Regions from separate parts of the Peptostreptococcus equinus genome, predicted to be linked through region 2. Evidence: a T-box and tRNA genes for the amino acid it is inferred to sense, from the RefSeq annotation. Region 2 holds a T-box; the other holds one or more tRNA genes.
What was found. A T-box is a leader RNA that pairs with one kind of tRNA and senses whether it is charged. The one in region 2 lies ahead of thrS (threonine--tRNA ligase), so its partner is inferred to be a tRNA-Thr.

Region 1 (15,239 bases), 840 kb from region 2:
GGTATGGATAAGGCCATACAGTCTTAGGTCTTATTAGACCAACCTTGTATCCTTCTTCACGTAGATCTTCAACACAGTTCTTAACAACCCTTGCCATTGTTCCATAAGCAACGAATACTAATTCTGCGTCTTCAGTTCTATCCATTTCAACCTGAACTTCTTCTTTTTCTATAAGATCATATTTTCTACCTAAATGATAGTTATGTTCTTCAAGAATTTCAGGAGATAAGTATAGAGAGTTTATTATGTTTGGTTTTCTTTCTCCCTTTGTTCCAGTTGTAGCCCAATCCTTAGCAGGAATTTCTCTCTGCTTTCTTGGTCTATCAAAATCAACTGGTTCCATCATCTGTCCTATCATACCATCTAGTAATACTAGGACAGGAGTTCTATATACTTCAGCAACATCAAAAGCATCCTGAATCATATCACATGCTTCTTGTACACTTGATGGAGCGTAAACTGGAGTTCTGTAGTCTCCATCACCACCACCTCTTGTACACATAAAGTAGTCAGATTGAGAAGGTTGTATTGATCCTAGACCAGGGCCACCTCTCACTACGTTTAATATAACACATGGTACTTCAGCACCTGCACAATAAGTTATACCTTCTTGCTTTAATGCTAGTCCTGGAGAAGATGAAGAAGTTAGTACTCTAGCACCACATCCACCTGCACCATAAACCATGTTTATAGCAGCTACTTCAGATTCAGCCTGAACAAAAGTTCCTCCTATTGCTGGTAATTCTCTTGATAAATATTCTGGTAACTCACTTTGTGGAGTTATTGGGTAACCGAAGAAATGTCTACATCCTGCTGTTATAGCAGCCTTACCGAATGCTTCGTTACCTTTCATTAGTATCTTAGCCATTAATAATCCCCCCTAAAATTAATCTCTTTCTACAGTAATTACTGCATCAGGACACATCATAGCGCAGCTTGCGCATCCGATACATTCTTCCATTTTTTCAACATGTGCTGGGTTATATCCCTTTGAGTTAACCTTTGATAGGTCAAGCTCAATTATTCCTTTTGGACATACAGAAACGCAAAGTCCACAACCCTTACAGTACTTTTGATCAAAAGATACTCTACCTTTAGCCATTGTGTTGCCTCCTTAAAATAAAAATTAGTCTAAATAGTTTAATATATAAAAAACACAGCTACATCATCCATCCTTCTCTTAGCATCAATTTGATAGGTATAATTTCACCTTCAAAATCAGCTGGGATGTCCTTAACTAAAGATTCCAAACAAGAAACGTACCTAATAGGCAAATTTCTCTCTTTAGATACCTGACGGCATACTTCTTGGCCTCTTTCTAAGTCTTCAATAGTTGTTGCTTTTAGCATATGAGTATTATTGATTAATCCAGTTATCTTCAATTTTGAAGCTTCCTCAATTTCGTCAATATATTTCATAACTTCTTCAGCAGTCTGTGTCTTTTCTCTGTTTGCATTAACCACGAAAAACATATCGTAGTCATCATCTTTTATCATATCTCTATAACGAGCTATAACTGTGGCTCCTACTTTGTCACCACCTAAATCTATTATATTGTTGTAGTCATCATTTAGTAATGGAGTGTGAATTTCAGCAGATAATGCTGGAATATCAAGTGTAGGAGCATCAACTGAACTAGAAATCATGTGTATACCATTTTCTTCAAACATATCTTTTAAACCTCTTGATCTGAAATAAACGTTTACCACATCTAGGTCAGTTACAGCAAATTTACCTTCTATTTCTTTTCTAAGCTTTAATGCATAATTCGCAGTAAATTCGCTCTTACCACTACCATAGTGACCAGTTATTATTCTTATTCTCTTAGTCTTTTCCATTTCTTTCTCCATTCCTAGTTACTCAGTACTATTTAAATCTATATGGTATGCAAAACACATACCATATAGAAATTTAGTTAAATTACTGTGCATCGTAACTTTGAGCTTCTTCTTCTCCCTTTAATACTCTTAGTGCACCAAGAGTAAGCGCTATCATTTCATCTTCACCAGGATATACCTTTACATTTCCTATAAATGATACTCTTTCTTCTATCATCTTTGTAAATGATTTAGAATAAGCTATACCACCTGTTAATAATACTGCATCAACCTTTCCTGATAATACCGAAGCACAAGCTCCTATTTCTTTAGCTATTTGATAAGCCATTGCTGAATATACTAATTCAGCCTTCTTATCTCCTTTTTCTATCATAGCTTCAACATCTCTAGCATCATTTGTATTTAAATACGATACAAGTCCACCAGCACCTGTTATAAGCTTCTTAATATCATAAATTGTATATTTTCCACTATAGCACATTTCTACCAACTGACCTATTGGCACTCCACCACTTCTTTCAGGTGAGAATGGTCCTTCTCCATCAAGAGCGTTAGCTACATCCACTACACATCCAGCCTTGTGAGCTCCTACAGAAACTCCTCCACCCATATGTGCAACTATTAAGTTAAGATCAGTATATTTTTTACCAATTTCTTCAGCGTATCTTCTTGCTATAGCCTTTTGGTTAAGTGCATGAAAAATACTCTTTCTTTCTATATTAGCCATACCTGATATTCTTGCTATTTCTTCCATTTCATCAACAACAACAGGATCTACTATATAAGCAGGTATATTAAGTTCCTTTGAAAATTCGTTAGCTATTATACCGCCTAAATTCGATGCATGCTGTCCAGATACACCTACCCTTAAGTCTTCTAACATATTTTCAGTTACACTATAAGTTCCGCCCTTTATAGGCTTCAATAAACCACCTCTACCTACTACACAATCTAAACTTGATAGTTCGATATTGGCAGATTTTATTTCATTTTCTATAACTTCTTTTCTAAAGTTAAATTGATCTGATATTTGTTTAAACTGAGCAATTTCCTCTGATGAATGACGTAAAGTAGTCTCAAAAACTTCCTTATCATTGTCATATACAGCTATCTTAGTTGAAGTTGATCCTGGATTTATAGCTAGTATTCTATATACTTCCTTCATTTTATACCTCCAAACATTTTTCCCATTATTATTTGATAATAGATTATTTATTTTATCTTTGCAAAAAAAATATTTATACATCCTATCTCTTGTTGTAACGTTTTCATATTACACAAAATGTATAAAAATCTTTCTTTCATATACTATTTTATTACTAAAGTAAAAAACTTGCAAGAAAAATATAAAATTAACAATAAACCGATAACCTTATTTTTTTAATGCAAGCAAATTTTATATTATATTTAATTTTATTTTTTTAAGCATATACAAATAGTATTTTAATTTTACTTATATATATATTATTTTTCACAAGTGATTTTTAACAAGTATTATATTTTCAATTTGTTTTATTTTTATACAAAATTCTATAAAATTTAATATTTTTTAATAAATTATTTTTTATTAAGATCTACTTCACTTATAGAATCCTTTATCTCAATTGAATTAGGTATAAGCAATTTTATTTTTTTCCCAATAAAATCCTTAATATTACTATCATCAATATTTTGTGTTTTTATTTCACTTATATGATCTATAGAATCTTTTGTTCCCTTAATTGTAACTTCACTTGGTGATATGGTAAGATTCTTAGCATCATATTGACTTCCATCATAATCTATTTTTATAGGTACATTTTTTTCAATGTAAAAAGTTACTTCTGCCTCTACTTCTTTTTCTGATATATCTACATTTACCTGATGTCCATCTTTATCAAAAGCCAATAGCTTAACTTTTTGATTGACTTTCGAATTCGTTTTATCCCCTAGTTTTAGACTACCTCCTACATAATCAACGAGATTTATAAGACTTCTAGGTCCACTAACTGTCACCTCATCAAATGATTGTTCTATAGAATAAATATTCTCTTTAGGCATACTATTTTGCTTTATCTTAACTGGAACTCTCTTTGTAAGTTTTTTCTCAAGATTTATTACATAAGTATTATCCTTTAATTCCCTAGAAACCCGGTTTGAAATGTTGGTAGTCAAGTTTACAATATTCTTACCTTCTACTGGTCTTACCACTTCTCCATAAACTCGTACATTATTTGCATTTAATTTCTGCAGTTCGGATAACTTACCAGAAACAGTGACATTTGTAGTCACATTTTTATTTGGATAAATCACATATCTTTCTTTTTCTATTTCACTTACATTTGTAATTGTAATTGGAACATTTTCTATGACCTTTTTGTCATCTGGATCCACAACAGCAATTACATATAGCCAAAGAGCTATAGAAGCAACAACAGAAATAACCTTATATTTTATATTAGCTTTATCTCTAATCTTTTTTTCCATTCATTACACCTCTACTCTACCTATTACATTTTTACATTATTTTTTTATCTTATCTCCAATAAACTTCCAGTTACTCTCTGATTTTGTCTTGTAAAAATTTTTAAGTATATTGTATAGTCTTTCTCTTGTGACATCTCTATATATTTTTCCTGATCTAGCTATAGATACTCCACCAGTTTCCTCAGATACAATCAATGTAAGACAATCTGATATTTCACTTATACCTATTCCTGCCCTATGTCTTGTTCCCAATTCACTGCTTAAATCTTTTCTTTGAGTCAATGGCAAAAAACAAGCTGCAGACTTTATTTTTGTATCTCTTATTATTACAGCTCCATCATGTAATGGGGTATTAGGAATAAAAATATTTCCTAATAACTGTTTAGTTACTTGACCATCTATTTTTATACCAGTCTCTACTATTTCTTTTATCTTTGTCTTTCCTTCTAATACCAGTAGAGCTCCTATCTTCTTTGAGGCAAGGTCATAAGTGCTCTCTAAAATTTCTTCTACTAAATCTTCTATTATTTTATCATTTTCAACATCAGAATTTTTGCCAATTCTAACTATACTTGTATTTCTACCTATATGTTCTAAACCTGCTCTAAGCTCTGGTTGGAATATTATAAACGGCAATATAAATCCAACTTCTAGTATTTTTACTAACACCCAGTACAAAGTATGTAATTTAAACAATCCACTTAATTGAGTAGCTATGAGCAAAAATATTACACCTTTTAATAATTGTTCTGCTCTTGTATCTTTAATAAATTTTAACATTTGATAAAAAATATAGGATATTATCAATATATCAACTACATCATTTATACTTATTTTTGTCAGGATTTGAGTTATATTGTTTATAATCAAGTTAATTGCTAACATTGAAGACCTCCTAGATTTTACTAAGATTACTTTTTCGAAATAAAATTTTTTCGTTTTAATTAATGAATTTCCCAAAAAATAATTCTACATTTTATTTTACCACATATAAGAGATGGGTAATAGTCTATATCAATTTATAAATCTTAAAAAATTTTAAAAAATTAATAAAGAAAAATACAAAAAAAAGACTACCTTTATAAGTAGTCTTAATGAGCGCACAGGGATTCGAACCCCGGACACACGCCTTAGAAGGGCGTTGCTCTATCCAGCTGAGCTATGCACCCATGATAATAAATATTTTGGAGCGGGAAACGAGATTCGAACTCGCGACTTCGACCTTGGCAAGGTCGCGCTCTACCACTGAACTATTCCCGCATATAAAAATGGCGACCTGGAAGGGGCTCGAACCCTCGACCTCCAGCGTGACAGGCTGGCATTCTAACCAACTGAACTACCAGGCCGCATTAATTTCTTTCTTATGGTGGGAGTAACAGGGCTCGAACCTGTGACCCCCTGCTTGTAAGGCAGATGCTCTCCCAGCTGAGCTATACTCCCACATACAGAAAATGGAGCGGGTGAAGGGGATCGAACCCTCACAGCTGGCTTGGAAGGCCAGAACTCTACCATTGAGCTACACCCGCATATAAAATATAAAAAAAAATGACTCCTAGGGGAATCGAACCCCTGTTACCGCCGTGAAAGGGCGGTGTCTTAACCGCTTGACCAAGGAGCCAGAATAAATCTGGTTGCGGAGGAAGGACTCGAACCTCCGACCTTCGGGTTATGAGCCCGACGAGCTGCCAACTGCTCCACTCCGCGATATTGTTTGTACCTTCAAAACTGAATATATTATGTATTATGTCATCTTTTTTGGTCAAGTCCTCGATCTATTAGTATCAGTAAGCTACATACATTGCTGCACTTACACCTCTGACCTATCAACCAGGTAGTCTTCCTGGGATCTTAACCTTGCGGTGGGAAATCTTATCTTGAAGTTGGCTTCGCGCTTAGATGCTTTCAGCGCTTATCCTTTCCATACATAGCTACCCAGCTATGCCCTTGGCAGAACAACTGGTACACCAGAGGTATGTCCATCCCGGTCCTCTCGTACTAAGGACAGATCTTCTCAAATTTCCTACGCCTGCGACGGATAGGGACCGAACTGTCTCACGACGTTCTGAACCCAGCTCGCGTACCACTTTAATGGGCGAACAGCCCAACCCTTGGGACCAACTACAGCCCCAGGATGTGATGAGCCGACATCGAGGTGCCAAACCTCCCCGTCGATGTGGACTCTTGGGGGAGATAAGCCTGTTATCCCCAGGGTAGCTTTTATCCGTTGAGCGATGGCCCTTCCATTCAGAACCACCGGATCACTAAGTCCGTATTTCTACCTTGCTCGACCTGTATGTCTTGCAATCAAGCTCCCTTTTGCCTTTACACTCTTCGTACGATTTCCGACCGTACTGAGGGAACCTTTGAGCGCCTCCGTTACCTTTTGGGAGGCGACCGCCCCAGTCAAACTGCCCACCAGACAGTGTCCCAAGACCAGATTCATGGCCTATGGTTAGAGTCCCAATACTACAAGGGTGGTATCCCAAGGGTGACTCCATCAAAACTGACGCCCTGATTTCATAGTCTCCCACCTATCCTGTACATGTAGTATCGAAACCCAATGTCAAGCTACAGTAAAGCTCCATGGGGTCTTTCCGTCCTGTCGCAGGTACCCGGCATCTTCACCGGGATTACAATTTCACCGAGTCTGTTGTTGAGACAGTGCCCAAATCGTTACGCCTTTCGTGCGGGTCGGAACTTACCCGACAAGGAATTTCGCTACCTTAGGACCGTTATAGTTACGGCCGCCGTTTACTGGGGCTTAAGATCACTGCTTCGATTGCTCTAACAGATCCCCTTAACCTTCCAGCACCGGGCAGGCGTCAGCTCCTATACATCGTCTTGCGACTTAGCAGAAACCTATGTTTTTGGTAAACAGTCGCTTGGGCCAATTCTCTGCGGCCCCATTTCTGGGGCACCCCTTATCCCTAAGTTACGGGGTCATTTTGCCGAGTTCCTTAACAACAGTTCTCTCGCTGGCCTTAGGATACTCTCCTCACCCACCTGTGTCGGTTTGCGGTACGGGTACCTTTAATCTCGATAGAGACTTTTCTCGACAGTGTGAAATCAGCTGCTTCGCTACTTAGTTTCGCTCCCATTCGTATCCTAGCATTAATCAAACGGATTTGCCTATTTGATCTGCCTCAATACTTAGACACACATAACCAACAGTGTGCTCAGCTTATCCTACTGTGTCATCCCATCTCTCAAACGATTATCGGTAGTACAGGAATATCAACCTGTTATCCATCGCCTACGCCTTTCGGCCTGAGCTTAGGTCCCGACTAACCCAGGGAGGACGAACCTTCCCCTGGAAACCTTGGGTTTACAGCCTGAGGGATTCTCACCCTCATCTCGCTACTCATGCCAACATTCTCTCTCCCATACTGTCCACAGCTCCTTACGGTACTGCTTCATCCTGCATGGGAAGCTCCTCTACCCATCATATTTGATGCCGTAGCTTCGGTAGTATGTTTTAGCCCCGGAAATCTTCGGCGCAGGATCACTCGACCAGTGAGCTATTACGCACTCTTTAAATGAATGGCTGCTTCTAAGCCAACATCCTGGTTGTCTATGCAATCCCACATCCTTTACCACTTAACATACATTTTGGGACCTTAGCTGACGGTCTGGGCTCTTTCCCTTTCGACTATGAACCTTATCACCCACAGTCTGACTCCTGAATAAAAGATTATGGCATTCGGAGTTTGATAGTCTTCGGTAAGTGCAATACCCCCTAGGACATTCAGTGCTCTACCTCCACATCTCTACATTCAAGGCTAGCCCTAAAGCTATTTCGAGGAGAACCAGCTATCTCCGAGCTCGATTGGAATTTCACCGCTACCCACAAGTCATCCCCGCACTTTTCAACGTACGTGGGTTCGGACCTCCGCGAAATTTTACTTTCGTTTCATCCTGCTCATGGGTAGGTCGCCCGGTTTCGGGTCTACGTCATGTAACTAATTCGCCCAGTTAAGACTCGCTTTCGCTACGGCTACACACCTGAAGTGCTTAACCTTGCCACATAACGTAACTCGTTGGCCCGTTCTACAAAAAGTACGCGGTCACGCGAATAATGCGCTCCCACAGATTGTAAGTGTAGGGTTTCAGGTTCTATTTCACTCCCCTCCCGGGGTTCTTTTCACCTTTCCCTCACGGTACTATTCACTATCGGTCACTAGGTAGTATTTAGCCTTGGTGGATGGTCCCACCTGCTTCCCACAAGGTTTCACGTGTCTCGTGGTACTCTGGATCATGTCGGAGTCTTCTTGCTTTGTTTACGGGACTATTACCCTCTGTGGTCGAACTTTCCAGAACTGTTCTACTCACAATACCTCTCCTTTGTGACATGTCCGCAACCCCAAATTAGTAAACTAACTTGGTTTGGGCTCTTCCGCGTTCGCTCGCCGCTACTTACGGAATCGAATTTCTTTCTCTTCCTTCAGGTACTTAGATGTTTCAGTTCCCTGAGTTCCCCTCCATAGACTATGTATTCATCTAGGGATACTTGAACATTACTTCAAGTGAGTTTCCTCATTCAGAAATCTTTGGATCAAAGTGTATGTGCCACTCCCCAAAGCTTATCGCAGCTTATCACGTCTTTCATCGGCTCCTAGTGCCAAGGCATCCGCCCTACACCCTTAATAACTTGACCAGTTATTATTGAGATTTTTCTAAATTTAAGACTTACGTCTTGTTAAGAATAATTGGTGTTTTTACAAGTTTTCTCTTGGATAGATTACTATCATTTTATTAGATGTCATTGTATATCACAATATATTCAGTTTTCAAGGTACAATACTCGTTTATCTTTTTGTATTCTTTAAGATACTCCTTATAAAATACTCAGTCACATACTAATTGTATGTTCCATCCTATTTTTTAAGTGCGTCTCTTAAATTATGTCAAAAATATTTCACGAGCTTTATGATACTTATTGAAAGTATTTTTATTTGAAATTTTCATGTTAAATGAACCTTCAAAATTGAACAGCAGGTAATTCTCCTTAGAAAGGAGGTGATCCAGCCGCACCTTCCGATACGGCTACCTTGTTACGACTTCACCCCAGTTATCGACTCCACCTTCGACGATTTCCTCCTTACGGTTGGATAATCGGCTTCGGGTGTTTCCGACTCCCATGGTGTGACGGGCGGTGTGTACAAGACCCGGGAACGCATTCACCGCAGCATTCTGATCTGCGATTACTAGTAACTCCAGCTTCATGTAGGCGAGTTTCAGCCTACAATCCGAACTGAGAATGGCTTTAAGGGATTAGCTCCACCTCACGGTTTGGCAACCCTCTGTACCACCCATTGTAGCACGTGTGTAGCCCTAAGCATAAGGGGCATGATGATTTGACGTCATCCCCACCTTCCTCCAGGTTATCCCTGGCAGTCTCTCTAGAGTGCCCAACTAAATGCTGGCAACTAAAGACAAGGGTTGCGCTCGTTGCGGGACTTAACCCAACATCTCACGACACGAGCTGACGACAACCATGCACCACCTGTCACTTTAGCCCCGAAGGGAAGGTGTGATTAAACACCGGTCTAAAGGATGTCAAGCTTAGGTAAGGTTCTTCGCGTTGCTTCGAATTAAACCACATGCTCCGCTACTTGTGCGGGTCCCCGTCAATTCCTTTGAGTTTCACACTTGCGTGCGTACTCCCCAGGCGGAGTACTTAATGCGTTAGCTGCGGCACCGAGGGGGGTAACCCCCGACACCTAGTACTCATCGTTTACGGCGTGGACTACCAGGGTATCTAATCCTGTTTGCTACCCACGCTTTCGTGCCTCAGTGTCAGTTGCAGTCCAGAAAGCCGCCTTCGCTACTGGTGTTCCTCCCAATATCTACGCATTTCACCGCTACACTGGGAATTCCACTTTCCTCTCCTGCACTCAAGTCTTCCAGTTTCAGAGGCTGACTACGGTTGAGCCGTAGGCTTTAACCACTGACTTGAAAGACCACCTACGCACCCTTTACGCCCAGTAAATCCGGATAACGCTAGCCCCCTACGTATTACCGCGGCTGCTGGCACGTAGTTAGCCGGGGCTTCCTCACAGGGTACCGTCATTATCTTCCCCTGCAACAGAACTTTACGATCCGAAGACCTTCATCGTTCACGCGGCGTTGCTGCATCAGGCTTTCGCCCATTGTGCAATATTCCCCACTGCTGCCTCCCGTAGGAGTTTGGACCGTGTCTCAGTTCCAATGTGGCCGATCACCCTCTCAGGTCGGCTACTGATCGTTGCCTTGGTGGGCTGTTATCTCACCAACTAGCTAATCAGACGCGGGTCCATCCTATACCGCTAACACTTTGATACATCTACGATGCCATAAATGTACATTATCATGTATTAGTAAACTTTTCAGTATGTTATCCATGTGTATAGGGCAGGTTACCCACGCGTTACTCACCCGTCCGCCGCTCAACTTAAAGATGCAAGCATCAATAAGTCGCGCTCGACTTGCATGTGTTAGGCACGCCGCCAGCGTTCATCCTGAGCCAGGATCAAACTCTCATAAAAAATTTGTTCTGCGCTCAGACTATTGTTATCTCTAAAATATCTGGCTTGGTTTGTTTGTGGTTTAAATCTTGAAAAACTATTGTCTTATCAAGTTTAAACGATTAATCAATTTGCTATTTAAAGCTTATTGAATTAACCTGCTGTTCAATTTTCAAAGTTCATTCCATTTATTAAAAGTTCAAATGGTGGACCATCAGGGACTCGAACCCCAGACCTACCGGTTATGAGCCGGGCGCTCTAACCAACTGAGCTAATGGTCCTCGTTAGGCAAAAAAATGGTCGAGGTGAAGGGACTCGAACCCCCGGCCCCATGGTCCCAAACCACGTGCGCTACCAAACTGCGCTACACCTCGTCCTAATGGCGGAGAAGGAGGGATTCGAACCCTCGCACCGGTTTAATCCAGCCTAATCCCTTAGCAGGGGATCCTCTTGAGCCTCTTGAGTACTTCTCCAAAATTAAAAATGGCGGAGAGGGTGGGATTCGAACCCACGGTGCCTTACGACATCACTGGTTTTCAAGACCAGCTCCTTAAACCACTCGGACACCTCTCCGTAGAAATGATCTATCCGCGATTCGAACGCGGGACACCTTGATTAAAAGTCAAGTGCTCTACCGACTGAGCTAATAGACCATGATAAAAATATTCTTTTAGTGGAGCTGGTGATAGGAATCGAACCTACAACCTGCTGATTACAAGTCAGCTGCTCTACCGTTGAGCCACACCAGCTTAATATGGTGGGAGTAACAGGGCTCGAACCTGTGACCCCCTGCTTGTAAGGCAGATACTCTCCCAGCTGAGCTATACTCCCATATGACTCCTAGGGGAATCGAACCCCTGTTACCGCCGTGAAAGGGCGGTGTCTTAACCGCTTGACCAAGGAGCCAAGTGTGAAAGCTCCAAGGGTGGGGCTCGAACCCACAGCCTACCGGTTAACAGCCGGTTGCTCCACCATTGAGCTACCTTGGAATAACGTGGCTACGTCCTATTCTCCCAGGCAGCTTCCCACCAAGTACCTTCAGCGCTAAAGAGCTTAACTTCTGTGTTCGGTATGGGAACAGGTGTATCCTCTTTGCTATAATAACCACATTTTCTTTCATTTTTCCGTCCCTCACAAGGACAAGTATTATATTATCATAATCATATATAGCCGTCAACACTTTTTGAAAAGTTTTTTTATTTTTTTTTCATTATTTTTCCAACTTCACTTGTATATATTGAAATTTAAGGTTTTTTTATTTTAACCTTATTGAAAAAAAATACAAAAAAATGGGTCAAGTTTATAATTAATAATAAATGACCCATAATTTTTTATAAAATATTTTTTATTTTTCTCTAATCATTATTACACTATTTATAAAAATAACGTAATAATTTAATATATTTTTTGTTATTTGTAAAATAATAGTAATTACTTTAATAAAGCCTTAGCTTTGTTAACTACGTTCTCTACTGTAAATCCAAAGTGCTTAAATAGTTCTTCAGCAGGTGCTGATGCTCCAAATGTAGTCATTCCTACTACATCGCCTTCGAATCCAACATACTTATACCAAGGCATTGGTTCCCCAGCTTCAACTGCCAGTCTAGTTCTCACACTTGATGGTAATATTTCTTCTTTGTATGCACAATCCTGATCTTCAAATAAATCTATACAAGGAACTGATACTACTCTTACTGATTTACCGGCTTTTTCTAGTTCTTCCTTTGCACCTACAGCAAGTTCAACTTCTGATCCAGAAGCCATTATTATTAAATCAATATTTTCTTTATTAGAAGCTTCTTCTAGTATGTACGCTCCCTTAAAGGCATCTTGAGAAGATCCCTTTAACTGTGGTAAATTTTGTCTAGTAAGTACTAATGCTGTTGGTCTATCCTTTGACTGCATAGCAGTAGCCCAAGCTACAGCAGTTTCTGTATAATCTGCTGGCCTAAATACATTTATATTAGGTATTGATCTTAACATAGCTAATTGTTCTACTGGTTCATGAGTTGGCCCGTCTTCGCCTACACCTATACTGTCATGAGTTAATACATATGTCACTGGTAATCCCATTAATGCAGCTAATCTTATCATCGGTTTCATAAAATCACTGAATACAAAGAATGTAGCACAGAATGGCTTTAATCCACCATGTAGATATATACCACTTGTTATTGCTGTCATACCCATTTCTCTTACTCCGAAGTGTATGTTTCTTCCTCCTCTATTCTGTGGAGAGAAGAATCCTGCATCTTTCATTTCTGATTTATTTGAAGGTGCAAGGTCTGCAGATCCTCCCACTAAGTTTGGATACAAATCTTTTAATTTATTTATAATCGTTCCTGATGTCGCTCTTGTAGCCATAGACTTATTTTCAAATTCCCAATATTCTTTAGAATCCATTATTTTAGACATATCTACATCAGCAAAATATTCATCCCATAATTTTTTCATTTCAGGATATTCTTTTGTATATGCTGCAAACATTTCATTCCACTCATTTTCTTTTTGAATGCCATTTTCAGCCAATTCACTATAGTGATTATATATATCATCAGAAATTTCAAATTCATTTTGACTTTCCCATCCTAAGCATTCTCTAAAAGCTTGTACATTTTCAGCGCCTAGAGGTTCACCATGAGCACTCGCCTTACCTACCTTAGCTGGACAACCAAATCCTATTTGTGTTTTATTTATTATTATAGATGGTTTATTTTTTTCGGCCTTAGCTTCTTCAATAGCCTTAGAAATTGCCTCTAAATCATTTCCATCTTTTACTACTATTACCTGATATCCAAAGGCCTTGAATCTTGCTTCTACATCTTCAGTAAATGCAAAATCAGTATCTCCTTCTATTGTAATATTATTTGAATCATAAAGTATTATAAATTTGTCTAGCTTTAAAGTACCTGCTAAAGATAATGCTTCATAAGATACACCTTCCATCAGGCAACCATCTCCTGTCATTGCAAATGTATAATGGTCAACTACTGGATAGTTTTCCTTATTAAATACTTCTGCAAGGTGAGCTTCTGCTATAGCCATACCAACTGCTGTAGATACACCAGCACCTAGAGGACCTGTAGTTGCTTCTATCCCTTTAGTGTGACGATACTCTGGATGCCCTGGAGTCAAAGATCCAAACTGTCTAAATTTCTTTAATTCTTCGATAGTTACACCTTCATATCCAAACATATGAAGTAGAGAATATATTAAAGCTGAGCCATGACCTGCAGATAAAATAAATCTATCTCTATTTTCCCAGTTAGGATTTTTTGGATTGTGGTTCATATGGTTGGCCCACAATTCATAGGCTGCTGGCGCTGCTCCTAAAGGTAAACCAGGATGTCCTGAGTTCGCTTTTTGAACCTGATCAGCTGATAAAACTCTTAATGCGTTTACTGCTTTTTGATTTATATTCATATATAAACTCCTCTCAAATTAATAGTTAAGATATATTATAGTACATTTATACAAATACTTAAATATATCTTTATAAAATATTTGAAAATTACAAATTTCCTATAATAAGTTTAGTTTTTATGGAAATCGCTTTCTTTTATTTATTTCTTTCTTTTTTATCTATTTTATTAAATTTTTATCTATCAATCTTAAAAAATCTCTGTATTTTACGATATATTCTTTTTTGAAATTTTTATAAGATTTACAGTGACCTTTATTATCAAAAATGATTAATTCAGTAGTTGCTACGCTTTTGTCCCGCAGCTTGACGCTCTCACCATAAGGAATCACCCTATCACTTTTTCCATGAATAAGCAAAATCGGACAAACTACCTTACATATTTCATCTAAAGGACTTATATCTTTAGGATCAATTCTACTTTTCTTTTCCATAAATTTTAATACTAGATAATTAAATGGTATTTTGGGAAGCTTTGTCCAAACATTTAAATTGTTTTCTAAATAATTTTTTAAATTAGAAAATGGGCTATCACAAACTAAGCCAATTATATCTTTATTATTTGATGCTGCTAATATTGCAGTTGAGGCTCCCATAGAAATACCATGAACTATTATAGGACAGTTAGATTTTTTCTTAGCAAAAGCTATAGCCTCCAATAAATCCTCTTTCTCTCTTTTTCCACTAGTCGTATTTCCACCTTGGGATCTGCCTTGACCAGAATAATCAAAAGTCAATATATTAGCCCCTATAGAGTTCATCCAAACAAAAAAATCATATGCTGAAAAAGTAGGACTTTCTCTATTTTCCATGTAACCATGCGAATAAACTAGTGTGAATGTTGGATTATGTGCTGGTATATACCAACCATATATTTGGTTTCCTTGGGACATAAATTGTATATTTTCGTAATCTAGTCCTAACATGTCCTTAGGGTTTGACATAAGAGCTAGTCTCTTCGGATTATTTAATTTATAACTTACTTGATGACTAATATAAAAAATAATAAAA
Region 2 (15,239 bases):
TGAAATAAATATGCTTTTAGCAGGTGGAAAACTGAATTCAATCAAGATAAAAAACTCTAAGGAGGTTTTATATGTATAATATTACTTTGATACCGGGAGATGGAATAGGTCTAGAAGTAACAAAGGCTATGAAAAAAGTAGTGGCCTCTACAGGAGTTCAAATAGAATGGGAAGAGGTAGTAGCTGGTGAAAAAGTCCTTGAAAAATATGGTACACCATTGCCAGAGTATGTAATAGATAGCATTAGGAAAAATAAAATTGCAATTAAAGGTCCTGTTACTACACCAGTAGGTAAAGGGTTCAGGAGTGTAAATGTGGCTCTTAGAAAAGAATTAAATTTGTATGCAAATGTAAGACCTATAAAAAGTTTTAAGGGCGTAAAGAGTAAATATAGCGATTTAGATTTCACAATTATTAGAGAAAATACAGAAGGATTATATGCTGGAATTGAGCACAAGATAGGAGATTATGCAGGAGAAACTATAAAAATAATAACTAGACCAGCCTGCGAAAAAATAGTGAAATTTGCTTGTGATTATACAAAGAATAATTCTTATAAAAGGTTAACTGGTGTTCATAAAGCTAATATAATGAAAATATCTGATGGATTATTTTTGGATATTTTTAATGAAGTATGTGATAAAAATGGTATCTATATTGATATGGATAAAAATGATTCTGTATATAGAGATAATATGATAGTTGATGCCACAGCCATGAATTTAGTGCTTAATCCTGAAAAGTTTGATGTACTAGTTATGCCTAATCTTTATGGTGATATATTGTCAGATTTAGGTGCAGGACTTGTTGGAGGATTAGGCATGATACCTAGTGCAAACATTGGGCAAGAATATGCAGTTTTTGAAGCGGTTCATGGTAGTGCGCCAGAGATTGCTGGAAAAAATATTGCTAATCCTACTGCTATTATTCAGTCAGCTGTAATGATGTTAAAATATATTGGAGAATATAATGCGGCAAATAAAATAGAATTAGCGTTACAAAAAATTTTTGAAGAGGGAAAAGTTTTGACAAGAGATTTAGGTGGGAATGCAAGTACCAGCGAATTTTCCGATGAACTATGTAGATTGATAAAGATTAATTAGCACATTATTCCTCTCTATAGATAGAAGGAAGATACGATCTTAATGATTGTATCTTCCTTATTTTAATGTTAAAATAACTTGAGTTATATATTTTATAATAAATAAGATATTATAAAGAGATTCTATTAGTTAGGAATTTTTAGATAAATAATATAATTATGAGGATAAAAATATGTCAGTTAAAGTAGATAAGGTTGAATTTAAAAGTGAAATAGGAGTAGGTAAAATAAATGAAGACGCCTGTGGATATAAAGAAAATACTTTTTGGGTATTGGATGGTGCTACAGGATTAAATAAAAGAAATTTAAGTGATGATATAAGTGATGCACATTGGTATACTAACTGGTGGGATAAATATTTGAACGACAATTCTTTTAAAGACATAAATTTAAAAGATATTATGTATAAGGGTATAAAAAAAGTAGATGATGATTACCAAAAATTTTGTGTAGGGAAAAAAGTAGAAAAAATAGATTTTCCATCTGCCTCAATAACTATAATAAGAGTTAATGACGAAAAATTGGAATATTTTATATTAGGTGATTGTAGACTATACATTGATGATGGATGCAAAGTACAAATAATACATGATGATAGTGTGAGTAAGTTGGACAATAATATATTTAATGCGATGCTAGATATGGAAGATTTTTATAGTATTGATCTTAGTGAAAGTCTAAGTATTTTATCAGAGCAGATTATTGAAAATAGAATGAAGAATAATTGTGATGATGGTTATTGGATATTAAGCTTTGATGAAAAAGCAATTGATAAGGCAAAGTACGGAATTATTGATATAGAAAAAGATATTAGAATAATGATAGCAAGTGATGGATATTACTCATATTCAGACAAGTATAGATTAATTGAAGAAGATTTATTAATAGACGAAACTTTCAAATATGGTATTGATATTATGATAAATCAAATAAGAAATTTTGAAGATGATAAAGATAGAATTAGGAGAATACCTAGATTTAAAGATAAGGATGATTGCACTTGTCTTTGTATAAATATAGAAAAAATAAATGAATAAACGAATAGTTAAATGAGGGGATATTTTATGAGAATTTTGCACATTAGTGCTCAAAAGCCAGATTATACAGGCAGTGGTGTATATATGACTGGAATAATTGATGCTATGGGAAACTTATCCAGTGAGCAAGCTATGATTGTAGGTATTGATAAATATGATGACATAGAAAAAATAAGAAATAAATTTAATAAAAATGTTAGTGTTGAAGCAGTTGTATATAATACTGGTAAACTTGATTTTAATGTTCCTGGAATGAGTGACAATATGCCTTATCCAAGCACTAGGTACAGAGATATTACTAATTACCAGGCGATGGCAATAAAATCTGTTTTTGAAGAGGTATTAATAAAAAAAATTAATAGTTTCAAACCTGATTTAATAATATGTCATCATCTATATTATACAAGTTCTATTTGCGTAGAAATTATAGAAAAAAAGTATAAAAATATAAAAGTATGTGCTATTTGCCATGGAACGTGTTTAAGACAATTGAAAACAAATATTTTTATGAAAGAGTACATTCTTGAAATGATACCTAAAATTGATATTATATTTGCTTTACACGATGCACAAAAAGAAGATATTATAGAGATATTTGCTATTGAAAATAGAGAAAAAGTAGAAGTATTGGGAAGTGGATATAATAAAAAAATATTTAATATAAATGAAAATATTAAAAGTAAAATATATAAAAGAAAAGTAATTAAAATAGCTTATGCAGGAAAGATTGCTTTTAGTAAGGGGCTAAGAGAATTTATTAGAGCGTTAAATTTACTAAAATATGAAAAAGACGATATAGAAGTTGTTTTTATGGGACAGGCAAGTGATGAAAATGAATATAGAACAATACTTGAAATGGCATCTACTTGTAAGTACTGTGTAAAATTTACAGGAAGAGTAAGTCAAGAAAAAATGGCAACAATATTAAATTGTTCTGATATATTTGTACTACCTTCGTACTATGAAGGCTTGCCACTGGTAATATTAGAAGCAATGGCTTGTGGAAACTATGTCATATGTAGTGATATAGAGGGGATGAGAGGATGGCTAGGTAAAGATATAGTATCGAATGACTTGTTGAATTTTGTAAAATTACCGGAAATGATAAATGTATCTCAACCAAAAGAAGATTATATACCTCAGTTTATAGAAGATATTTCAAAAGCCTTGGATAAGGCTATTGATTATAGAAAAAGAAATAGAAATACTAGTATTAATATAAGTAGTTTATCATGGGATAGTCTTGGTAAAAAATTATATGAACTAGTAAATAAATAATTTATATTTATAAGAAGTAGAGGTACTATTTTGAAAAATATAATAGTCGATAGAAGAATTAGCAAAGAAATAAAAAGTAATTTGTCATCAATAGGATACAATGTGATTGAATCATATAAGCATGAGTATCTCTATAGTGCTATAGAATCTCATGTCGATATATGCCTATTTTTTGATGGTAAAATATTTATTGCTAGCCCTGAATCATATGAATATTACAGTATAATTTTGAAAGGCCAAAAAATTGAGTGTGGTTCTACACGTTTATCTAAAAATTATCCTAAAGATGTTGCCTATAATGTTTCTTATATGGGTGAATACGCAATTGCAAACATTGAGTGTACTGATAAAATAGTATTAGAACAGCTAAAAAAGAATGGAACTAAACTTATAGATATTAATCAAGGTTATGCGAACTGTTCAATATGCCAAGTTGATCAAAAATCTTTAATAACATCTGATAAGGGTATATATAAAAATGTTATAGAAGAAGGGCTAGATGTATTATTAATTCAAGCTGGGCATATTGATTTATTTGATATGGACTATGGTTTTATTGGCGGTGCATCCGGAAAACTAGGAGATGAAACTATATGTTTTTTTGGCAATATAGATTTACATCCAGATGGTCAAAGTATAAGAAAATTTATAGAATATAGGAATAAGAAAATTGTTTGTTTAAGTGAGGGGAAACTGAGAGACTACGGATCTTGTATAGTTTTTTAGTAGCAATAAAAAATAATAGTATTAAATCTAAATATTTAGATTTAATAAAGATAAATATAATATTATTGTAAGTGAATTTTATAAATGGAGGAAATAATGGGAAAAGAAATAATTATAAGAATATTATTACTAGCTGTAGTAGGGGGAATAATTGGATATAGTACTAATGTAATAGCAGTGAAAATGCTTTTTAAACCACTAAATCCAATAAGAATACCAATTATAGGATATGAAATAGTGGGTTTAATACCTAAGAGAAAATCAGAAATTGCATATAATATAGGTAAAGCCGTAGGAGAAGAGTTAGTAGATTATGATGCTATTATTGAAAATTTAATAGTGGAAGATGATAAAGACAGATTAAAAGAATATGCTAAAGCTAGACTTCAAGTTATAATAAACGAAAAAATATCATTTATACCATCTATGTTTAAACCTATGATATTCTCATCAATAGATGAAATAGTAGAAAGTGAACTTGATAGAGGTTTAGATAGTTTGATGGAATTAGCTAAAGATAAAGCTAAATCTAGAATAGATATAGCCAAGATGGTGGAAGAAAAAATAAATGAACTAGACTTGATTGAACTTGAAAATATGATAATAAATTTATCTAAGAAAGAATTGACTCATATAGAAAATTTAGGATTACTGTTGGGATTTATAATTGGTATAGTACAGGGATTAATAACAGTATTTATATAAAATTAAATTATTGTAGATATTTGAAGTGGAAATACTTGTTATAAATTTAATTTTATTAATATTTTGATTATTAATAAAAAATAAATAAAATATTCTAAAAATGACTTGAAAAATAAAAAAGTATATGTTAATATTTTAAATATCATATAAATGCGATGAAAAAGGAAAAGTAAAATAAATATCATCTACAGAGAAGTTGAATCACCGGCTGAAAGTTCGACTAGACAGACTTATTTGAAAACTACCTTTGAGCAGAGTCCAGTAGCATATGTGAAAAGACTCGGTTGACTGCCTTAAAGTCTTCGAGAGGGTACTATTTTTGTACCAACTTGGGTGGAACCGCGAACACACTCGTCCCAAATTTTATATTTGGAGACGAGTTTTTTATTTACATAAATTGACTGAATTAATTAATTGTCCGGAAATTATGTATATTCAGAAGATGACGGGTAAATATGGTTTTTTTAAAAATAAAGAATTTAAAAATGTCGGAGGTTATTATGTTAAAGATTGAATTAAAAGACGGAAATATAGTGGAAGTTGAAAAAGGATCATCACTTTTAGATATAGCTAAAGGAATAAGTGATGGATTTGCTAGAAGTGTATTAGTTGGATCAATTGATGGCAAGATGGCATCACTAAATGAAAAAGTAGAAAAAGACTGTAAAGTAAGTTTCTATAAATTCGATGATGCTGAAGGTAAGGAAGTATTTAGACACACAAGTGCACATATATTCGCACAAGCGCTAAAAAGACTATATCCAGAAGCGAAAATAGCTATCGGTCCAGCAATAGAAAATGGATTTTACTATGATTTTGATTTAGATTATAGATTAGTTCCAGAAGATTTAGAAAAAATAGAAGCTGAAATGAAAAAGATAGTTAAAGAAGATTTAGATATAGAAGGATTTGAAGTTTCAAGGGAAGAAGCTATCAACATGATGGAAGAAATTGGAGAAGACTATAAAGTAGAAATGATTAAAGACCTTCCAGATGGTGAAGTGATATCAATGTATAGACAGGGTGAATTTGTTGATTTATGTAGTGGACCACATCTTCAATCAACAAAGAAAATAAAAGCTTTCAAACTTCAATCAATAGCAGGTGCCTATTGGAGAGGTGATGAAAATAATAAAATGCTTCAAAGAGTTTATGGTACTTCATTCGAAAAGAAGAAAGACTTAGATGATTATTTAAAGATGATGGAAGAAGCTAAGAAGAGAGACCATAGAAAATTAGGAAAAGAATTAGCTTTATTTATGATTCCTGATGAAGGACCCGGATTTCCACTATTCCTACCAAGAGGTACAGCATTAAAAGCTGCATTAATGAAATATTGGGAAGAAGAACATAGAAAAGCTCATTACGTAGAAATAGAAACTCCTTTAATATTAAATAGAAAGTTATGGGAGACTTCAGGGCATTGGTTCCATTATAAAGAAAATATGTATACTTTAAAAATAGATGACGAAGATTATGCGATCAAGCCAATGAACTGTCCAGGATCATTAATTCATTACAAATCTTCTTTACATTCTTATAGAGATTTTCCTATGAGAGTTGCTGAAAGAGGTAGAGTACATAGACATGAACTTTCTGGAGCATTACATGGTCTTATGAGAGTTAGAGCCTTTACACAAGATGATGCTCATATTTATTGTTTACCAGAGCAGATAAGGGAAGAAATAATTGGTGTTATAAAACTATTTGATAGAGTATATAAGAAGTTTGGATTTAACTATCATATAGAATTATCTACAAGACCAGAAGACTCTATGGGAACAGATGAAGAATGGTCAATAGCTGAAGATGGTTTAAGAGGTGCTCTTGAAGAGATGGGTGTAGAATATATACTTAATGAAGGTGATGGTGCATTCTATGGACCTAAGATAGACTTCCATCTAAGAGATTGTATAGGTAGAACTTGGCAGTGTGGAACAGTTCAGTTAGATATGCAGCTACCACAAAGATTTGATGCTACATATGTAGGCAAGGATGGAGAAAAACATAGACCGGTAATGTTACATAGAACTTGCTTTGGTTCAATTGAAAGATTTACAGGTATATTAATAGAAAACTATGCAGGTAAATTCCCTGTATGGCTTGCACCTTGTCAGGTAAAGGTAATATCAGTATCTGATAAATATGCCGAATTTGCAAATAAAGTAAATGAAGAACTATTTGATGCTGGTATTAGAGTAGAACTTGATGACAGAACTGAAAAAGTTGGATACAAGATTAGAGAAGCTCAGCTAGAAAAAATACCATATATGATAGTTGTTGGAGAAAAGGAAAGCGAAAGTGGAAATATTTCTGTTAGATCAAGAGATGAAGGTGAATTAGGAGAAATGAAGATAGAAGAGTTCTTAGAAAAAATCCAAAAGCAAATTTCTGACAGAGAAAATGTAGAAGTAGAAGTACTATAAAATAAATGATAAAAGCGCCATTAAATGGCGCTTTTATCATTTATTTAAAAAAGGACAATAAAATTATATAGATTCTCTATTTTTATCTTTTTGAGTGAAGATAGATTTTGACAATTAATATTTATAACTTTTTTCTATATTATATTGTCAAGATTATCAAAAACATTGATAAAATTTGTTTATAATTATCGTAACTATATTATAGAACTTATTTAACGAAAATGTTATACTATTAATGTATTTAGCGAAAAATTATAATATATAAGATAAATATGCTAAATGGATAGATAATAAATAACTGTAAAAATGGTGGTGACTGTAGAATGAATACTATTTATAAAATAAATGAACTTTTTGGAAAAAAAATTAATCAGAGAAAAATTGTTTCAATACTCTTAAAAATTTTTGTATTTATGCCAATATTATTTTTGATTTATAAGAGTATAAGAGCTGATAATATGAAAAATGCAATTACTATTTATTCTCTACTATCCATAATCAGTTATTTTTTAGTGTATTATGTAAAAAATAAATACATAAAATTTATAGCTATGTTTAACATGGTACTATCAGTACTTAATTTATTTTTATTTTTGACTATACCGACAGTTTTAGAGATTGCAGTATATAATAATGTCGAAGTTATAAGAGAATTAAATATCAAAGAGTTAATAAATAATACATTAATATATTTTCTATTATTTATTATTATATTCATAACTAATAGAATAGAAGCATATAAAAATAACTGAGAGTTAACTCTCAGTTATTTTTATATTTATGATATTTTATTAATTATTTGTATTTCTTTTAAAGTCTAATAATAGATTGGATTTGATTAGTATTGGTCTTAATACACTGTAAATAACCATAGCTATTATAATTGTGGTAATGGCGTTAAAAAAAGTTACTCCAGCGCTCAATTTAGCTAAAATTGAAGCTATGTCTGCTGGTTGACCTAATATATATATTTTATAGAAATATCCTACTATAGGGTCAGCAAAAACGTTAAATGTCATACCTAATATTGAAGCTATTAGTGACCATTTAAACACATATTTTTTATCTATATGTTCATTTATATGAGCTTTTTTATGAGCCACTGCACCAATTATTAATCCTATTATTAATTTTAAAATAAAAGTTTTTGGTGCCACTAATATATAGACTGGATCCATCAAATCTGCAAGAGTCATACCTATTGCACCAGCCAATCCACCATACATTCCACCTAGTAATAATGCGGCTAATACTAAAAATACATTACCAAAATGTATTGATGTTGCATCTCCACCAGGAACTGGTATTTTAATTTGTAAAAAAGTAAATGTTACAAAGCACAGGGCGGCTAATATTGCAGCTTGTGCTAATTTTGCTATTTTTTTATTATTCATTTATAATACCTCCACATAGAATCTATAATTGATTCTATATTCAAGGCAATTAAAAGTCAATCTAATAGTTAAAAGCTAAATTAAAAATAAGAGTGTATGGGTACAATGCTAGTATTTTCTTTAAATATTAATGAAGGTGAGTTATAATATAGATTAAGCAATAATGTTTAAAATTAAACCTATATTAGTTCGAGGGAAGGTTGATAAGTTTGAGTTTGATTATAAATACAGAATCCGGTTTGATTGAAGGATTTGAAGAAGATGGTATGTATAAATGGTTTGGCATACCTTTTGCAAATCCACCAATTAATGAGCTTAGATTTAAGAGAGCTGTAAAAAAAGATAGTTGGGATGGAATATTAAATTGTAGAAAAATGTCTAATAGACCATATCAATTTGGTGGTGGTATATTAGTAAATTTAAAAGAAAATGAAATAAAATCAAGTGAGGATTGCTTATACTTAAATATATGGTCCCCTAAGAAAGCCATCAAAGCCCCTGTTTTTATATGGATATATGGTGGTGGCAATCATAATGGTGAGGGTTCGGCGCCTGAATTTTCTCTTCAAAGCTTTCCAAAGGATGGAATTATAGGAGTAAACTTTAACTATAGATTAGGACCTTTTGGATTTTATGATTTTTCAAAATTAGATTCTAGCTTTGACTCTAACTGTGCGATATCTGATATGATGATAGCGATTAAATGGGTCAAAAATAATATAGAAAATTTTGGTGGAGATTCTGAAAATATTACGATATGCGGTGAATCAGCCGGTGGCACGGGAGTTTATGCAATGCTTTCTTGTCCATATATGAGAGGATATTTTAATAAAGCTATTGCAATGAGCGGCTTAGCAGGCAATATAAACACTTATAGAACACAGGAATTAAACAATGGGATATTTCTTAAAAAGTTAGGTTTAGAAAAAGATCAAGTTTATAAGTTGAGAGATATGACTTATTAGGATTTTTATCCTGCAGCACAAGAAGTATTTAAAAGAAATAATAAATTATTTCCAGGGTTATTTGTATCAGGTCCGGTAATTGATGATTTGTTACCTTATAAAGCGTGGGAAGCATTAGAATTAGGTATTTCAAAAGATGTAAAATGTATTTTTGGAACAACTAAAGATGAGGGTAACTTATTTTATATGATGAATACTATACCCAGAACATGGTTAGAAATAAAAAAAATGTTATACAGTAATAACTATGCCAATAAATTTGAAGAGTTTAAAAAAATATATGGCCATTTGAATGAAAAAAATGCTATGCAATCAATTAGTAGTGACAGGCTATTTTGGGTAGATTCGATTAAATGTACTATAGCTCAGAGTAAATATAATGACGTATATTCATATAGGTATGATTTTGTTACTTTCTTAAATGAAATTATGGAATTAGGGGCAACGCATGCTACAGATATATGTTCGGCTCTTGATACTTGGAAAGGCACAGCCTATAAGTTCAATAAATTAACTTCTAAAAAGAGACTGAAAAAAATATATGAATTTATGCATGGAGGTTTTGTTCAATTTTGTAAAAATGGAAATCCTAATGGTAATTGGCCAATGACTTGGAAAAAATATGATGAAAAGAATAAATTTACATTTATACTCAACACTAGACCAAGCATTGAATATAATCCTAATTCTAAAAAATTTGATCTATGGAAAGATATAAGTTTATATGAATGATATAAACTAGTTTTATTTTAGATAGTAGTATGTGTAGATTATTTATTTTAATGTTCTAAATCTATAATATTGTGGTATGATTATAGGGTAAAGTAATATTATAGGAGGTAAAAATGGACAGTAGAAATGATAAATGCTGGTGTGGTAGTGGTTTAAAATATAAAAAATGCCATATGAGTTTAGATGAAAAAATAAGAGAATATGAATTAAAAGGTCATATAGTACCAGAAAGATTTAATATAAAAACGGCTAAAGATATAGAAGGAATAAAAATCAGTGCAAAAGTTAATACAGGAATACTAGATTTTTTAGAAGGTAAAATAATAGCAGGAATGAGTACTGAAGATATAGATAAGTTAGTATATAATTATACTATAGAACACGATGCAATACCTGCACCTTTAAACTATGAGGGTTTTCCAAAGTCTTGTTGTACATCAATAAATAATGAAGTTTGCCACGGTATACCAAGTGAAAAAGTTATTTTAAAAGATGGAGATATTATTAATGTAGATATATCTACTATAAAAAATGGATATTTTTCAGATGCTTCAAGAATGTTTATGGTGGGGAATGTATCTGATGAAGCAAGAAAACTAGTAGAATTTACAAAAGAATGCTTAGAAAAAGGTATAGAACAAGTTAAACCTTGGGGACATATAGGTGATATAGGAGCAGCAATAAAAGAACATGCTGATGAACATGGATATTCTGTGGTTACAATGTTTGGAGGACATGGAATAGGAAATGAATTTCATGAAGAACCATTTGTTTCTCACGTTGGAAGAAGAGATACTGGAATGCTGATGGTACCTGGTATGGTATTTACAATAGAGCCTATGATTAATATTGGAAAAGCAAATGTATATGTAGATAAGGAGAATGGTTGGACATCATATACAAGAGATGGTTCACTATCAGCTCAGTGGGAACACCAAATACTTGTTACAGAGGACGGATATGAACTAATATCTTGGTAATAAATATAAAGATTAGAAAAAAATAAATATAACATATTGACAAAAAAAATGCCATGGTGTAGAATAGATAGAGTAGAAAAGAAGTAGAATCTGTTCTCACCATACGGCAAAGCTTAGTGTGGTTAATAAGTTTAAAATACAATTTATTGTATGCTATAATTATGCTTATTATGACGGATTACTATCCGTCTTTTTTATTGTATAAATTAAAAGTTACCATACCGGGTTGGAGTAGTATTCCATTTAGACTTTATTATTTTTAGAAAGAAGAGGTGTCTAGTATTAGTAAACAAATATTAATCAATGAAGAGATTAAAGTTAAAGAGGTAAGACTTTTATCAGAAACTGGAGAACAGTTAGGAATTGTATCAATTAATAGAGCTTTAGAAGCTGCTAGTGCAAAAAACTTGGACTTGGCAATGATTTCTCCAAATGCTGAGCCTCCTGTTTGCAAAATCATGGACTACGGTAAGTTTAGATACGAGCAAGCAAGAAAAGAAAAAGATGCTAAGAAAAAGCAGAAGGTTGTAAGTGTCAAAGAAATTAGATTAAGACCAGGTATTGGAGATAATGATTTAAAGACTAAATCTAATCAGGCAATTAAATTTCTACAAAAAGGAGATAAGGTTAAAGTTGAACTTAGATTTAGAGGTAGAGAATTAGGTCATAAGGACATAGGTAAAGAAGTGATGATGAGATTCATCGAATTAGTAAATGAGTTTGGAGAACCAAATAAAGCCCCAAAATTTGAGGGTAACAATATGGTTGCGATTATAGATCCAAAGAAATAGATAAAATTTGAGAGGAGGATTTTGTTATGCCAAAGATGAAAACACATAGAGGTGCAGCAAAGAGATTAAAAAGAACAGGAAGCGGAAAGCTAAAGAGAGCTAAGGCTTATAAGAGTCATATACTTACTAAGAAATCTGCGAAAACTAAGATGAATTTAAGACAGTCAACTTTAGTAAGTGATGGAGATGCAAAGAGAATAGCACAATTATTACCATACAAGTAGGATATAGATATTAGGAGGAAGTATAATGGCAAGAGTAAAGAAGGGTATGAATGCCCATAAGAGACATAAAAAAGTATTAAAGCTTGCGAAGGGATATAGAGGATCAAGAAGTAAATTATATAAGACTTCTAACCAGTTCGTAATGAAGGCTTTAAAGAATGCATATATAGGTAGAAAGCAGAAAAAGAGAGACTTCAGAAAATTATGGATACAGAGAATAAATGCTGCATGTAGAATGAATGACATGTCTTATTCTAAATTCATGAACGGTTTGAAGAAGGCTAATATAGATGTTAACAGAAAGATGTTATCTGAAATAGCAATAGCTGATCCAGAAGCATTTGCAAAATTAGTTGAAGTAGCTAAATCTAACTTAGCTTAATATCCTGAGCAGTTGTATTTTACAGCTGCTTTTTTATTGCAAGTATATATAAACAAAAAACGACCACATTGTGGTCGTTTTATATAATATTTTTGGGGGTAAAATATCCATATGTCTATAATTTAAGGGGTCTAACATCTGCCCTTAAAAGTCGTCTTTACTATTTTAGCAACATCTACAGATGTTTTAACAGTTGATTTAACTTTTTCTTTTACATCTAATACATCGGCTGCAACATCAACTGCAACGGCAGATATATCTTTGGTATTATCAAGTATACCATCTACATTTCTAGTTATGCTAGGTAAAGTAGATATAGTTAAATCTATATTCGATTCATTATTATCTAGTATTTTCTGAACTGACTTTAATAAGCCTATTACTTTAGCAAATAACATTATTAGGAAAACCAATGCTATTATACCAACTATAGCTAATATAAAGTTCAGAACTTCCATATCTATTGTAAAACTCATAAGATTCCTCCTTTATATTATTACTTATTATTTGGTAAGTGACTTATATCTTCCTTTAATACTTCAGCATCAGATTTAATGTTATTAGCAGATATCTTTATATCTTTTTTAGCTTCCTGTATATCAGCCTGTAAATTCTTTTTATCGCTTACACTTATCATTTCTTCCTGCTTATTATCTAAATAACTTTTAATTTTAGATTTTGATTCATTTAATTTGCATTTTTGTTCATCAATTATATCTTGAGTTTTATTAGCAAGTTCTTTAGACTTTAGCGTAACATCATTTGAAATTTTCTGAGCCTGTGCCTTTGCTTCTTCAGTAGCTTCCTTGGCCTTATCAACTACCATGTTTTTCTTATCTTCTGGTACTAAAAATGCACCTACTAGTAAACCAGTTGCACCTGCAAATAATCCAACTGCATTCATTTTTCTTCTTTCTTTTCTTCTTCTTTCTAATACTGCATCTTCCATTCTTCTTCTGATTCCGTCTGTGATTAACATAATATTCACTCCTTTATATTATTATTTTTTATGTTAGTATATAAAATAAACAAAAATAATTTTTATAATATAACTAACAAATTATTTTGTTTCTCTTAATCCTTATTTACCCAGCAAATTTTATTTTAAAAGTTAAATTTTAAAAAAATCAGAAAAATTTAATTTATTAGTCTTTTTTAAAAAAGAAAACACGTATTCATAAATATTTGCTTAAAGAAGGATATTATATCTTATTGTTTAATAATTTAATATTTGATATTATAGTATAAAATTTAAATTGGGTTTATAACTTTAATTTAATAAAGTTTAAAGTTTAAGAAATGTAATAATTAAAAAGGAATAAAAATAAAAATGTTGCTTTTTTGTAATATTTATATTAGAATATATAGTTGTAACGTTAAAAAGTAACAAAAAAGTTACAAATATTTATACAATAATGAAACAAAAGGAGAGTGTTATGAAAAGAACTATAACGATAGCATCGAGTATTTTATTAGGACTAAGTTTTGTAGGAGCTACAATTGATACACAAGCAAATGCATATCAAGGTACACAATATGAATATAATAAAAGTGAATTAAATAAAAAGAGAACTGGTGGAACATGGGTGAATGAAAATGGCCACTATGGATATTACAATAGATATGGGGTAAGAGTATACGGATGGGCCAAAATAGATGGAGTACAATATTACTTTGATCAAAATGGGCATAAAGTTACAGGAATATATGAGGTTGATGGTGTATCATATCAATTTAGTTCAAAAGGTGCTTATATAAGTAGAGCATATGATAGTCAAGAAAATGATACTGTTAACAATAAAAAGAATTACCAAGAAAACGATGATGACAATGTAAGTGTTAGACAGAGTAGAAATACAAAGGGTAGTTGGACTAATGAAAATGGCCACTATGGATATTACAATAGATATGGAGTAAGAGTATACGGATGGGCCAAAATAGACGGAGTACAGTATTATTTTGATGAAAATGGTCATAGTGTAAGAGGTACTACTCAAATAGATGGTGAATCGTTTGAATTTGATTCAGATGGTGCATACGCAGGTAGAACCTACTCAAAAAATAATAATTATTCAAAAAACAAAGTAAAATCTACTGAGTCAAATAAATATAAGAAAAATGAACAAGTATCAGAAGATGTTCAAGAAGTAAAAACAAATAAAAAATCAAATACTCAAAGTAAAGAAAATTACAAGAATAATACAAACTATGAAAACAAGCAAGTAAATAAAGAAAATATTACTTCAAAAGCAAATACATCTTCAAGTAAGGGTGGGTATTCAGGAAAGACTTATACATCCAATGCTACTGCATATGCAGGTGATGGAACTACAGCATCAGGTCAGGCTCCAAGATGGGGTACTATTGCAGTAGATCCAAGTGTAATACCTCTAGGATCAAGAGTGTATATACCATATTTCAATAAAGTTTTTATAGCCAATGATACAGGCGGGGTTATAAAAGGAACTAAAATAGATATATTTATGAATTCAGAAGC

Region 1: it encodes a tRNA-Thr, which carries the amino acid that the T-box ahead of thrS (threonine--tRNA ligase) is inferred to sense. The anticodon was not compared.

The regions. Positions count from the first base shown of each region.
Region 1 is NZ_CP114052.1:1,771,790-1,787,028, forward strand. It holds gene O0R46_RS08815 (3-methyl-2-oxobutanoate dehydrogenase subunit VorB) at 1-868, opposite strand, end outside; gene O0R46_RS08820 (4Fe-4S dicluster domain-containing protein) at 887-1,102, opposite strand; gene O0R46_RS08825 (ATP-binding protein) at 1,161-1,838, opposite strand; gene buk (butyrate kinase) at 1,921-3,003, opposite strand; gene O0R46_RS08835 (CdaR family protein) at 3,396-4,304, opposite strand; gene cdaA (diadenylate cyclase CdaA) at 4,341-5,189, opposite strand; tRNA gene O0R46_RS08845 (tRNA-Arg) at 5,400-5,473, opposite strand; tRNA gene O0R46_RS08850 (tRNA-Gly) at 5,490-5,564, opposite strand; tRNA gene O0R46_RS08855 (tRNA-Asp) at 5,574-5,650, opposite strand; tRNA gene O0R46_RS08860 (tRNA-Val) at 5,669-5,744, opposite strand; tRNA gene O0R46_RS08865 (tRNA-Gly) at 5,757-5,830, opposite strand; tRNA gene O0R46_RS08870 (tRNA-Glu) at 5,851-5,922, opposite strand; tRNA gene O0R46_RS08875 (tRNA-Met) at 5,933-6,008, opposite strand; rRNA gene O0R46_RS08880 (23S ribosomal RNA) at 6,060-8,958, opposite strand; rRNA gene O0R46_RS08885 (16S ribosomal RNA) at 9,314-10,828, opposite strand; tRNA gene O0R46_RS08890 (tRNA-Ile) at 11,012-11,088, opposite strand; tRNA gene O0R46_RS08895 (tRNA-Pro) at 11,105-11,181, opposite strand; tRNA gene O0R46_RS08900 (tRNA-Ser) at 11,188-11,280, opposite strand; tRNA gene O0R46_RS08905 (tRNA-Ser) at 11,292-11,380, opposite strand; tRNA gene O0R46_RS08910 (tRNA-Lys) at 11,388-11,460, opposite strand; tRNA gene O0R46_RS08915 (tRNA-Thr) at 11,482-11,556, opposite strand; tRNA gene O0R46_RS08920 (tRNA-Val) at 11,563-11,638, opposite strand; tRNA gene O0R46_RS08925 (tRNA-Glu) at 11,642-11,713, opposite strand; tRNA gene O0R46_RS08930 (tRNA-Asn) at 11,725-11,796, opposite strand; rRNA gene rrf (5S ribosomal RNA) at 11,800-11,916, opposite strand; gene tkt (transketolase) at 12,239-14,230, opposite strand; gene O0R46_RS08945 (alpha/beta hydrolase) at 14,390-15,239, opposite strand, start outside.
Region 2 is NZ_CP114052.1:615,491-630,729, forward strand. It holds gene O0R46_RS03250 (aconitate hydratase) at 1-79, shown strand, start outside; gene O0R46_RS03255 (isocitrate/isopropylmalate dehydrogenase family protein) at 72-1,103, shown strand; gene O0R46_RS03260 (protein phosphatase 2C domain-containing protein) at 1,276-2,139, shown strand; gene O0R46_RS03265 (glycosyltransferase family 4 protein) at 2,167-3,417, shown strand; gene O0R46_RS03270 (DUF6873 family GME fold protein) at 3,448-4,143, shown strand; gene O0R46_RS03275 (DUF445 domain-containing protein) at 4,240-4,848, shown strand; T-box leader at 4,995-5,210, shown strand; gene thrS (threonine--tRNA ligase) at 5,349-7,274, shown strand; gene O0R46_RS03285 (hypothetical protein) at 7,598-8,026, shown strand; gene O0R46_RS03290 (ECF transporter S component) at 8,066-8,668, opposite strand; partial or broken gene O0R46_RS03295 (carboxylesterase family protein) at 8,935-10,365, shown strand; gene O0R46_RS03300 (methionyl aminopeptidase) at 10,479-11,345, shown strand; gene infC (translation initiation factor IF-3) at 11,618-12,136, shown strand; gene rpmI (50S ribosomal protein L35) at 12,163-12,360, shown strand; gene rplT (50S ribosomal protein L20) at 12,386-12,742, shown strand; gene O0R46_RS03320 (hypothetical protein) at 12,874-13,218, opposite strand; gene O0R46_RS03325 (hypothetical protein) at 13,239-13,721, opposite strand; gene O0R46_RS03330 (3D domain-containing protein) at 14,179-15,239, shown strand, end outside.